Regions from separate parts of the Arsenophonus apicola genome, predicted to be linked through region 4. Evidence: predicted binding sites of a transcription regulator. Region 4 holds the regulator's gene; each other region holds the start of a gene.
The links. The regulator PurR, encoded in region 4, represses purine synthesis genes. The targets are predictions, from matches to a motif close to CANGCAAACGTTTGCNTG.
Positions count from the first base shown of each region.

Region 1 (3,310 bases), 1.2 Mb from region 4:
CTTGCAAGTATTGCTAGGGCAGCGTCACTGACAGTGGGGGCAATAATGACTTCAACAAATTGGCGCTCAAAAATTGTTTTAGCCGTATTTGCATCTAATTCACGATTAAATGCAATAATACCACCAAATGCTGAGGTAGGATCAGTTTTGAAAGCATGATCATAAGCGGTACAGATATCGTTACTGATTGCAACGCCGCAAGGATTAGCGTGTTTGACAATGACACATGCAGGTTTGGAAAAACTTTTTACGCACTCCAAGGCTGCATCAGTGTCAGCAATATTATTATAAGAAAGCGACTTACCTTGTAGCTGTCTTGCTGTAGAGACAGAGGCTTTGACTCTATTTTCTTCGATATAAAAAGCAGCAGCTTGATGACTATTTTCGCCGTAACGCATATCCTGCTGCTTAATAAAATTTAGGTTTAATGTACGAGGAAATTTACCTGAAGGCTGGTTCTCTGGGCCATAATAAGAAGGTACTAACTTACCAAAATAGTTAGCAATCATTCCATCATAAGCTGCGGTATGTTCAAAAGCTTTAACTGCCAAGTCAAAGCGAAACCTGTCAGTTAGCGAGTTTTGATGATTATCCATCTCTTGAATGATTTTGGGATAATCCAGACTATTAACTACAATAGCAACATCTTTATGATTTTTTGCGGCAGAACGGATCATGGCAGGTCCGCCAATATCAATGTTCTCAATAGCATTATCCAGCGTACAATCTGGCTTGGCAACAGTTTCAGCAAAAGGGTAAAGATTAACAACAACCATATCAATTGGCCTAATATGATGTTGTTGCATTATTTCATCATCTTGCCCGCGCCGGCCAAGAATACCGCCATGTACTTTTGGGTGAAGTGTCTTGACGCGGCCAGCCATCATTTCAGGCCATCCTGTATAATCAGAAACCTCTATAACCGTTAACCCGGCCGCTAGCAATAATTTAGCTGTACCGCCAGTAGAGATAAGTTCAACCTTACGTTGAGATAGAGCTTTGGCAAATTCAACAATACCTTCTTTGTCAGAAACACTCAGTAGAGCACGCTGAATAGGGCGGAGTTGTGACATGAAATAGATCCCTTGGAATAATAAAATGTTTTAACACATCGATTAAATTTTATGGCTATTTGCAATTACAAATGATATTCAAAAATAACAGATTTCAATTAAATATTTTTTGTTTCAAACGCAATTGTAACGCAAACGTTTGCGTATTTCGCTAAATTTTTATCATTTTATTTTTGTGGATAACTCTGTTAATAATTCGGTATAATATAACGCTTTGCTGTTTAATTAATCAATTGAACAAAATTATGCAAAATAAGCTTGCTAGCAATTTAAAACTCCCTATAATGCGCCCCCACTGAGTCAGGATAGAACGAATCAATTAAAGAGGATTTTATCGACTTAGGGTAAAGAAAAGTAGAAATAACTACTTGACTTTACAGGTGAAAAGCGTAATATACGCCACCTCGCGACCTGGGTCGCACGCTCTTTAACAATTAATCAGACAATCTGTGTGGGCACTCGCAAGACATCATCAAAAACTATTTGAAGATTAAGTCTTGAAGAGTGACAAAACAGTTAATTCATATATGAACTAATAAGCAGTAACGTGATTTTGGGCCACAGCGAAGGCGTTAAAACGTCGACAAAGCGGCAAAAAGAAGCGTTACGGCCAGTAAAACATTCTTTGAGCATCAAACTTTTAATTGAAGAGTTTGATCATGGCTCAGATTGAACGCTGGCGGCAGGCCTAACACATGCAAGTCGAGCGGCAGCGGGAGAAAGCTTGCTTTCTTGCCGGCGAGCGGCGGACGGGTGAGTAAGGTATGGGGATCTGGCCGAAGGCGGGGGATAACCACTGGAAACGGTGGCTAATACCGCATAATCTCTAAGGAGCAAAGTGGGGGACCATTAGGCCTCACACCTTCGGATGAACCCATATGAGATTAGCTAGTAGGTGGGGTAAAGGCTCACCTAGGCGACGATCTCTAGCTGGTCTGAGAGGATGATCAGCCACACTGGGACTGAGACACGGCCCAGACTCCTACGGGAGGCAGCAGTGGGGAATATTGCACAATGGGCGCAAGCCTGATGCAGCCATGCCGCGTGTATGAAGAAGGCCTTCGGGTTGTAAAGTACTTTCAGTCGTGAGGAAGGTGTTAAGGTTAATATTCTTAGCAATTGACGTTAGCGACAGAAGAAGCACCGGCTAACTCCGTGCCAGCAGCCGCGGTAATACGGAGGGTGCGAGCGTTAATCGGAATTACTGGGCGTAAAGGGCACGCAGGCGGTTAATTAAGTTGGATGTGAAATCCCGGGCTTAACCTGGGAATGGCATTCAAGACTGGTTAGCTAGAGTCTTGTAGAGGGGGTAGAATTCCATGTGTAGCGGTGAAATGCGTAGAGATGTGGAGGAATACCGGTGGCGAAGGCGGCCCCTGGACAGAGACTGACGCTCATGTGCGAAAGCGTGGGAGCAAACAGGATTAGATACCCTGGTAGTCCACGCTGTAAACGATGTCGATTTGGAGGTTGTGGTCATGAACTGTGGCCTCCGGAGCTAACGCGTTAAATCGACCGCCTGGGGAGTACGGCCGCAAGGTTAAAACTCAAATGAATTGACGGGGGCCCGCACAAGCGGTGGAGCATGTGGTTTAATTCGATGCAACGCGAAGAACCTTACCTACTCTTGACATCCAGCGAAGCCTTTAGAGATAGAGGCGTGCCTTCGGGAGCGCTGAGACAGGTGCTGCATGGCTGTCGTCAGCTCGTGTTGTGAAATGTTGGGTTAAGTCCCGCAACGAGCGCAACCCTTATCCTTTGTTGCCAGCGATACGGTCGGGAACTCAAAGGAGACTGCCGGTGATAAACCGGAGGAAGGTGGGGATGACGTCAAGTCATCATGGCCCTTACGAGTAGGGCTACACACGTGCTACAATGGCGTATACAGAGAGAGGCGAGCCTGCGAGGGGAAGCGGAACTCAGAAAGTACGTCGAAGTCCGGATTGGAGTCTGCAACTCGACTCCATGAAGTCGGAATCGCTAGTAATCGCGGATCAGCATGTCGCGGTGAATACGTTCCCGGGCCTTGTACACACCGCCCGTCACACCATGGGAGTGGGTTGCAAAGAAGTAGGTAGCTTAACCTTCGGGATGGCGCTTACCACTTTGTGATTCATGACTGGGGTGAAGTCGTAACAAGGTAACCGTAGGGGAACCTGCGGTTGGATCACCTCCTTACCGAGATAGATGGAATGTGAGTGTTCACACAGATTGTCTGATGAAGATGAGAGTAAAGC
Region 1 is NZ_CP084222.1:3,077,461-3,080,770, reverse strand. It holds gene purH (bifunctional phosphoribosylaminoimidazolecarboxamide formyltransferase/IMP cyclohydrolase) at 1-1,073, opposite strand, end outside; rRNA gene LDL57_RS14640 (16S ribosomal RNA) at 1,715-3,251, shown strand.
Region 1: the regulator PurR is predicted to act here: its motif matches at 1,202-1,219, upstream of purH (bifunctional phosphoribosylaminoimidazolecarboxamide formyltransferase/IMP cyclohydrolase).

Region 2 (3,310 bases), 960 kb from region 4:
TCGCATATGACGGCACTAAATAAGATAAGGGCGATAAAAATAAAATTAACAAAAATAGCAAGCCAACCACTACTGCAGTTAATCCGGTTTTGCCACCCGCAGCGGTGCCCGCTGCCGATTCAATATAAACTGCTGCGGGTGAAGCGCCAATGACACCAGCAAAAATACTACTCACTGAATCGGCGGTTAACGCCTTACCTCCATCAATAATTTGACCATTTTTGTCCAATAGATCAGCTTGACCGGCTACGGCACGGATCGTCCCTGTGGCATCAAAGATAGCGGTCATAACTAAGGCAAATAAACTCGGTAAAACGAATGGCTGTAACGCACCAACAATATCCATACTAAACAACAACGATAAACCGTCTTCACCCAGGGTTGGCAATTTAAAGAAACCTTGGTATTTCACTTGCGGATCAAAAATCAAGCCAATAATAGAAATCGCAATGATCACCATTAATACCCCACCCGGCGTTTTTCTTTTTTCCAAACCAAAAATAACGGCCAAGCCAATCAACGACATGAGGACAGGAAAAGAGGTAAATTGTCCAAGCGCAACTGGCAAACCGGCCTGCTCATTTTTTACCACCAACCCAATACCATTGGCGGCTATCAATAGCAAAAACAGCCCGATACCAATTCCTGTACCTTGAGCAATCCCCTTTGGCATACTGTGTAGAATAAAACTACGTACACCCGTAATGGAAATAAAAGTAAATAAGCATCCCATCAAAAAAACAGCGCCTAAAGCGACAGGAATGCTCACCTGCTGACTAAGTACCAGACTAAAGGCGGTAAATGCAGTTAATGAAATAGCACAACCGATGGCCATCGGTAAATTAGCCCATAATCCCATCAATAATGAACCAAATCCTGCTACCAGGCAGGTGGCAATAAAAATCGCCGTGGGTGGAAAACCAGCCTGGCCTAGCATACCTGGTACCACAATAACCGAGTAGACCATGGCTAAAAATGTGGTGAGACCTGCAATAATCTCGCGACGAATTGTCGAGCCTCGTTGCTGTATTTTAAAAAAATGATTTAGTTTGCAACTCGAAGGCGTTTGTCTAACAGACATGTTGATCCTCTGTTTAGAAATTGATGGTAACTTTCAACTATAGAAGAAAACGATTGCGTCAAAAAATAAACCATTTCAATTATACGCAATCGTTTGGCATCATAAAAAGAAAAAAGAAATTTTTAAAGGCGCAATTATCTGGTGATCCTAAGGAAATAATCAAGTATTTTTCACTATAAAAACAATTATCGCTATTTTATTTTTATGAAAAACAAAGCAATTTTTTATTTATTTTTTTACGATATGGCGCCTAAAAGTAGCGCCCTATTACTGGATAAAATAATGATATTATTTTGCCAGGCAAATAAATTTACCAATAAACTGACTAGGTTCGTCTTATAATTTCTTTCAAATATTAATTAAATGTAAAATGTTTATTTTTATTTCCTACCAGAGTAAGCGCTGGTACTTTTAAATCAACAATGTTATTAACATTTATGCTAATATGATTTATCGATGATTATTATATTATGTAAACCGTTTGAGTATGCTATAAACATAAGTCATGGCAGAGTTTGATGACAACGATATTTATTTTAATTAACTAATTTTATTTCATGGCAATAATAAATAATGACTCTTTATCTAAAACAGATATAAAAACGCTATTCGGTTTCTTACTGTTTCTGTTGATTTACCTGCTACCAGGTATCTTTGGACATAACCCGTGGAAACAAGATGAAAATTATAGTTTTGGTATCATACAAACTATGTATGAAACAGGTAATTGGCTGATACCAACTAACGCCGGCCAACCTTTCATGGAAAAACCCCCGCTCTATTATTGGGTTGCAACCATTGCTGTTCATCTTTTTTCCTCTTGGTTACCGATGCATGACGCAGCCAGAACTGCCTCGCTATTTTTTTCTGCTGTAAGTCTATCCTTTTTTATTTTTTTAGCCCGCCGTTTTTTCTCTGCTGACAGCTTCTCTGATCATCGCATCTGGATAGCACTAGCCCTATTCGCATCGGCGCCGGGTATATTACGTCATAGCCACGATATGTTTACCGATACCGCATTGATCGCTGGCACTATTATTGGATTATATGGCTTATTAGGCCTCATTAAACAGGGAAAAAATCTCTTTTCCACCTTTTGGTTAACAGTCGGTACCATCATTACTATGTTATCAAAGGGAGTTTTTATCCCCGGCTTAATTTGGATCTGTTTAATTCTGGCCCCAATTTGTTTAAAAAGTTGTCGTAATAAACGCTATTACTGCCTGGCAATTATTGCTGGTCTGCTATCTTTAAGTTTAATTTTACCCTGGCCAATTTTACTTTTTCGTGATAGCCCTGAGCTGTTTAAAGTTTGGTTTTGGGATAATAATATTGGTCGTTTTTTGGGTTTTTCAGTTGAACATTTAGGCGCAAAAGCCAAAGCCTTCCGTATTCCTGAAGCAATACTTCTTTTCGCCTTACCATCAGGTATCTTAGCTTTTATTTTTATCTTGAAACAACCAATAAAAAATCTAACGGATAATAGGTTTTTTTTACCCACCTGCTTTGTATTATTAGGCGTTATCTTATTACAAATTTCAGCCTCTGGCCGTGCGTTATATCTATTACCTTTTATTGCCCCGATGGCATTATTGGCAACCCACTGTTTTTGTCGTTTACCCTCACTAATATATAAAATTGGTTATTACTTTAGTCTAATTTTGTTTTCCCTAATCATTGCGTTGATATGGATTGGCTATGGGTTATCTTTCTCCACTGAACACCACCAATTACTAGCAATCTTTCGTCAATGGTTGCCTAGTGGTTATCAGCCTCATTTTTCTTGGTTAGCCTTTTTATTTGCCTTAGCGATCACCTTAATCTGGTTGGTTAAAAAACGTTTCCTGGCCGACCAATTGGCTTTAAAAGCCGCCCAAATATGGTGTCTGGGATTAACAGTTATCTGGGGATTAATCTTCTCACTCTTTATTGGCTGGATAGATTATGCTAAAGGTTATCAGAATGTGTTTGCAGATCTAAAACAGCATATTGCCAGCGAATTTCTTCCTACCGACTGTATGGTCTCCCATGAAGTAGGTGAATCAGAAGCGCCAATGCTTTATTACTACACCGGAATATTACATCAATCACAATATCACTACGAAACACCGCCTAATTGCCGTTGGTTACTCGATCTTTCCAAAGAGGTTAGAGAACCGCCTCCAGGCATGGAAATATTCTGGATCGGTCACCGTCCCGATGAAACAAAAGAGAATTTGGTGCTGTATA
Region 2 is NZ_CP084222.1:2,796,298-2,799,607, forward strand. It holds gene LDL57_RS13270 (NCS2 family permease) at 1-1,081, opposite strand, end outside; gene LDL57_RS13275 (ArnT family glycosyltransferase) at 1,639-3,310, shown strand, end outside.
Region 2: the regulator PurR is predicted to act here: its motif matches at 1,124-1,141, upstream of LDL57_RS13270 (NCS2 family permease).

Region 3 (3,310 bases), 840 kb from region 4:
TCAGGCATGGCATTAGAAAGCCCTCCCGCGCCTACATCATGGATAAATAGGATCGGATTATCCTTACCTAACTGCCAGCAACGATCAATAACCTCTTGGCAACGACGCTCCATTTCAGGGTTATCACGTTGTACCGAGGCGAAATCAAGATCAATATCAGACTGCCCGGAAGTCATCGATGAAGCTGCGCCGCCTCCCAGTCCAATATTCATTGACGGGCCGCCTAATACAATTAATTTAGCGCCAACGGGTATATTCCCTTTTTGAATATGTTCTGCCCGAATATTACCTATACCACCCGCTAACATAATCGGTTTGTGGTAGCCACGTAATTCTGCTCCATTATGACTATCCACTTGTTGTTCATAAGTACGAAAATAACCTAACAAAGCGGGTCGCCCAAATTCATTATTAAAAGCGGCGCCCCCTAATGGCCCATCAAGCATAATATCCAGCGCACTAACAATACGTTGCGGTTTGCCAAAATTTTGTTCCCAAGGTTGTTTAAAGCCTGGAATACGTAAGTTAGAAACTGCAAATCCAACCAAGCCTGCTTTAGGCTTTGCACCACGTCCAGTTGCACCTTCATCGCGTATTTCTCCACCCGAACCGGTTGCAGCTCCTGGCCAAGGAGAAATGGCAGTCGGGTGGTTGTGCGTCTCTACTTTCATCAAAATATGCGCATTTTCATGATGATAATCATACTTACCGGTTACTGGATCAGGAAAAAAACGCCCGATATTCGATCCTTCCATTACGGCAGCGTTATCTTTATATGCCGATAAAATATAATCAGGGGTTTGTTGATAAGTATTTTTTATCATGCTAAACAAAGAATTAGGTTGAGATTTACCATCAATAACCCAACTGGCATTAAAAATTTTATGCCGACAATGTTCTGAATTAGCTTGTGCAAACATATAGAGCTCAACATCCGTTGGATCCCGGCCTAATGCTTGAAAGGCATGCATTAAATAATCAATCTCATCTGTGGCTAACGCTAACCCTAATTCAGTATTTGCCAATTCCAGTGCACGACGACCATTTTTTAATATTTCTATCGTTACCATCGGCGCCGGCTTATGGTGCATAAAGAGGGATTTTACCTGTTCAAAAGAAGTCCAAACAGCTTCAACCATACGATCATGCAAAATGACAGATAAATCATCCAATTGTGATATATCCAATGGCGCAGAACAAATAATATAATAAGCAATGCCACGCTCAAGCCGGATCACCTGCTGTAATCCACAGTTATGAGCAATATCCGTTGCCTTTGAAGACCAAGGTGAAATAGTGCCTGGCCGTGGAGTAACTAAGAGTAACTGGCCCTTAGGCTGTTGCTCAGTTAATGAAGGGCCATAATGGAGCAATTGACTCAGTTTTTGTCGATCTTCCTGATTTAATGGCGCACCAAGTTCAGCAAAGTGTACATATTCAGCATAAATGTCAATAACCGGCAGTTGTTGTTGTTGGCATAAAGAAAGAAGCTTAGTAATGCGAAATGTCGATAAAGCGGGTGAGCCACGCAGAAGTTCCATAGTAATAGATTCTCTTAACTTATAAAGCTGGCCTGAAGATAAGTATCAGGAAAACTGGCTGACTATTATAAAGCATCATGAGCCGTTACGAAACCGTTTGCGTGAACATTTATCACTCACTGGGAAATGTTAAAGATATGTAAAATAGATTAAATTACGTTGCAAATCCTTTTTTTGTTAAGCAAAATGTCGGGCTCTTAAAAAATTGACCATAATTTGGTCATTTTAATTAAGATAATATGTTTAACTAACGAGATATAACCATTTGATTAATATTAGAATTAATTATCTTGTTATCGTTATCGTCTCTATAATTTCTGTTGGTGTCATTGCACTTAATATTGAGTGGCCCAACCAGCAGCAAGACCAGGTGAAGAGAATTATTTCTCGTGGTGAACTACGTGTAAGTACCATTAATTCACCACTTATGTCCTTTAACGATAAGCAAGAAGCAAGCGGATTTGATTACGAACTGACTAAACGCTTTGCCGATTACCTTGGCGTAAAGCTACGTATCAATGTACGTTCAAATATCAATCAACTTTTTAATGATCTTGAAAACGGTAATAGTGACTTCATTACTGCAGGACTTCTTTACAATGAGAAGCGCCTCGATAAAGCACAGCCGGGCCCTGCCTACTATACCGTTTCACAACAACTGATTTATCGTAAAGGGATAAATCGTCCACGATCCTTGAATGATGTAAAAGGCAAGTTTGTCGTTGCCATTGATTCAGTACACGCTAGTACATTGCAACGGTTGAAGCAAAAATATCCTAATCTTCAATGGGAAGAAACCAGTCATTATAATGCGACTGAGTTATTACAACTGCTAGCCGAAGGGAAAATTGATTATACTATAGAAAACTCTATTGTCGTCGCCATGCAGCAACGTATTCATCCAAACATTGCGGTAGCTTTTAATGTTAGCGACGATCATAGCCTTAATTGGTATATGAAACGTTCAAAAGATAATAGTCTAAATGCAGCAATGTTAGACTTCTTCAATAAAAGCAAAGAAGAAGAACTTTTAACACGCCTAGATGAAAAATATTTTGGCCATGTAGCTAGCTTTGATTATTTTGATACGCTTACTTTTATTACTGCGATTAATAAAACTTTGCCAACCTATAAACATCTGTTTAAAAAATATGCAGAAAATATGGATTGGCGTCTACTCGCAGCAATTTCCTGGCAGGAATCACACTGGGATCCACTTGCCACATCACCAACTGGGGTTCGTGGTTTGATGATGCTAACGGTTCCTACTGCACAAACTATGGGTGTGTCAGATAGGCTGGATCCAGAGGAAAGTATTAAAGGTGGCGCCGCTTATTTACAATACCTAATTTCACGCTTACCAACCACTATTGCGCCTGATGATCGCATTTGGTTTGCATTATCAGCTTATAATATGGGGTTGGGACATATGCTTGATGCCAGGAAACTGACACGCATGCAAGGCGGTGATCCAGACAGTTGGTTAGATGTAAAAGCCAGACTTCCCTTACTTAGCAAGAAAAAATATTTTGCTAAATTAACTTACGGTTATGCGCGTGGTTATGAAGCCTATCGCTATGTGGAAAATATTCGCCGTTATCACCAGAGCTTGGTGGGTTACCTACAGAATAAGGAAATGAATCAAAATATGCAGCTTGCTGCCAGGGATCCTCTTTTATTCTCTAGAACCAGTAGCAAAAAAGAGAGTAGTGATTAATTTAGCCAAAAATCACTAAATAGTATTAGCCTCTATTTCTGCCTAAGTAGCC
Region 3 is NZ_CP084222.1:987,930-991,239, reverse strand. It holds gene purL (phosphoribosylformylglycinamidine synthase) at 1-1,541, opposite strand, end outside; gene mltF (membrane-bound lytic murein transglycosylase MltF) at 1,807-3,258, shown strand.
Region 3: the regulator PurR is predicted to act here: its motif matches at 1,628-1,645, upstream of purL (phosphoribosylformylglycinamidine synthase).

Region 4 (3,310 bases):
TATGTTAGCTTTTGAGGGTAATACCGCGCCTTATATGCAATATGCCTATACCCGAGTGGCCTCGATTTTTAAACGGGCTAATATTAATCCCGCAACGCTAACCGCGCCGGTGATGTTAGCTAATGAGTATGAGCAAGCTCTAGCGACGCGTTTATTACAATTTGAAGAGACAATACTAACCGTTGCGCGCGAAGGTTTACCACATATTATGTGTGCTTACTTATTTGATCTGGCTGGTTTATTTTCAAGTTTTTATGAGCATTGCCCAATTTTGAATGCAGAAAATAACGCTTTAAAAGAAAGCCGATTAAAACTGGCGTTCCTGACGCAAAAAACCTTAAAAATTGGTTTAGACACATTAGGCATTGAAACGGTAGAAAGAATGTAATTCTCAACTAACCGATAGGCTGCCAATAGCGCAGCCTGCTGATTACATTATACTGGTTAAGCCAAAAACCATTATCGTTGTAACGATCCGAGCAGACAGTTAAGCCAACCTAATAGTCAGAAAATAAAAGAAACAAATGATACAATCATTAACAATGCAACAATCGCAGTACATAAACCATACTTAAAATCAGTATCCATAACCTCACCTCACTATTCTCACTGCTTTATTCATAAATTAGCGAATGAAAAATCATTAAATGTCATAACATCATACAACAATAAAAACTATTTTCTATTATATCATCGAGGAAATATTGATTAACACTTTTGTTTTTATGACAAATCAGACAAAATGGACAGTTTACTGATAACTTAATTATCAAATGGTTATTTTTATAGTTCAATAATAGTCGTTTTTAAATAATAGTAATAGAATTGAGAATGGTTCAGGAGTCTTTTTAATCATGGCAACAATTAAGGATGTGGCAAAGTTAGCGGGTGTTTCGACTACCACCGTATCTCATGTAATTAATAACACCCGTTTTGTCGCCAAAAAGACAAAAACGATTGTTTGGGCAGCCATTAAAACACTTAATTATTCTCCTAGTGCCGTCGCTCGTAGTTTGAAAGTTAACCATACTAAATCCATTGGGTTACTGGCCACAACTAATGAAGCCCCTTATTTTGCAGAAGTCATCGAGTCAGTAGAAAACAACTGTTATAGCCAAGGGTATACATTGATCCTGTGCAACTCACATAATAATCTGAATAAACAACAAGCCTATTTACAAATGTTAGCGCAAAAACGGGTTGATGGTTTACTGGTAATGTGTTCAGAATATCCAAAACAACTACTCGGAATGTTAGAAGAATACCGTAATATTCCAATGGTAGTGATGGATTGGGGGCAAGCACATGGTGATTTTACCGATGTCATTATTGATAATGCGGTTTATGGTGGTTATCTTGCCGGACGCTATCTGATTGAACGCGGGCATCGTGATTTAGGGATCATCTCTGGACCTTTAAAACGCAATACCGGCAGTGGTAGGCGGCAAGGTTTTCTCAATGCTATGAAGGAAGCTAACATCCAACCACATGATAAATGGATTGTCGAGGGTGATTTCGAGCCATCTTCTGGCTACGATGCGATGAAACAAATTTTAAATCACCAACAAAGACCGAGCGCCATTTTTTGTGGCGGTGATATTATGGCGATGGGGGCTATCTGTGCAGCAAATGAATTAGGCATTCGTGTTCCCCATGATATCTCTATTATTGGCTATGACAATGTGCGCAATGCGCGTTTTTTTACACCAGCGTTAACCACCATTCATCAACCCAAAGAACGTTTAGGCCAAATGGCTTTTACTATGCTGCTTGATCGCATTATTAATAAACGCAAAGATGCACAAACTATTGAAATACATCCTGAGCTTATTGAACGTCGTTCAGTTGTCGATGGTCCGTTTATTGATTACCGCAGATAATCACTAGATTTGAACATTATCAATTAGTCAGCCACTCGGCATTGAGCGTTTCACTATTACCTAAGTAATCCAGTAACCAACTCAAGGTTGGAGAACGCTTTTCTTCATTCCATATAACACAACATGGACTATCAGGTAAGGGTTGCTTAATTTGCAATGTTTTTAATTCATTTATGCGGCAAAGTTGCTCTACCCGATGTTTAGGCGCAAATCCTAAACATAATCCATTTTTTAAGCAAGCCAGACCACTTTCCCAATCTGGCACAATAAGCCGTTTTTTGTTATCTAATGCCCAAGTTTCTCGCTTTGGCAAGTAACGAGAGGTATCTTCTAAACATAAACTTGGATAATGACGTAATTGTTGATCGTTAATTAGACCGCTTATTTGTGCTAAAGGATGATTTATGCTGACAACACATGACCAGGGCATAAAGCCCATATCACGAAAACTATATCTATCGCCAATTGGCGACGCGCGCGTTGCACCAATAGCAATATCTACTCGCCCATCGACCAACGCCTCCCATACCCCATTATAAACTTCCTGCTGAATAAAAAGTTCAATATCAGAAAAGTGGCGATAAAAATCTAATATTAATTGCAATATTCTTTCTGGTTTAACTACGATCAATAGCAATACTAAATTGTCCATGCCAACCATTGGCAATCTGTTGACATTGATGGCGTGTATCACGCATGGTCTTGATAATATTGCGCGCATTTTTAACGAAAAATTTACCGGCATCGGTAAGTACAACATCACGATAACGCCGTTCAAACAAAGCAACAGCCAGCCACTCTTCCAATTGTTTTACGGTATAACTTACCGCAGAGGGAACTCTATGTAACTCTGCGGCAGCGGCACTAAAACTGCCCGTTCTTTCAACGGCATCAATTACTTCAAGGGAGTACTCTGACCACATAGCCTTTAACCTGTCAAAATATTTGATAACAATATGCAAATAATAACGCTTCACAACAAAAATTCATCTCTTATACAATAAAAAGCGATATTTGATATTATTTAATTTATTGATACCAATATGAATAAAAATAACCCCAATCAACACAATTTTGGCTTTATGCTTTATCTTGCTGGCTTAAGTATGCTCGGTTTTTTGGCCATTGATATGTACTTACCTGCTTTTAGTATTATGCAACAACAACTTAATACCTCAGCAAATACCATCAGCGCAAGTCTTAGTCTATTTTTATGTGGTTTTGCCTTCGCTCAACTTAGTTGGGGGCCGCTTTCCGATCGTATTGGCAGAAAACCCGTTTTATTAATTGGACTAGCGCTATTTATTACTAGCTGTCTGGCCACACTCGGTATCACCAATGGCAGCCAATTGCTTATTTTGCGATTTATTCAAGGTATTGGAGTTTGTTCAACAGCGGTCATTTGGCAAGCTTTGGTAATTGATCGTTTT
Region 4 is NZ_CP084222.1:1,832,000-1,835,309, forward strand. It holds gene argS (arginine--tRNA ligase) at 1-388, shown strand, start outside; gene cydH (cytochrome bd-I oxidase subunit CydH) at 505-588, opposite strand; gene purR (HTH-type transcriptional repressor PurR) at 855-1,880, shown strand; partial or broken gene punR (DNA-binding transcriptional activator PunR) at 1,900-2,803, opposite strand; gene punC (purine nucleoside transporter PunC) at 2,924-3,310, shown strand, end outside.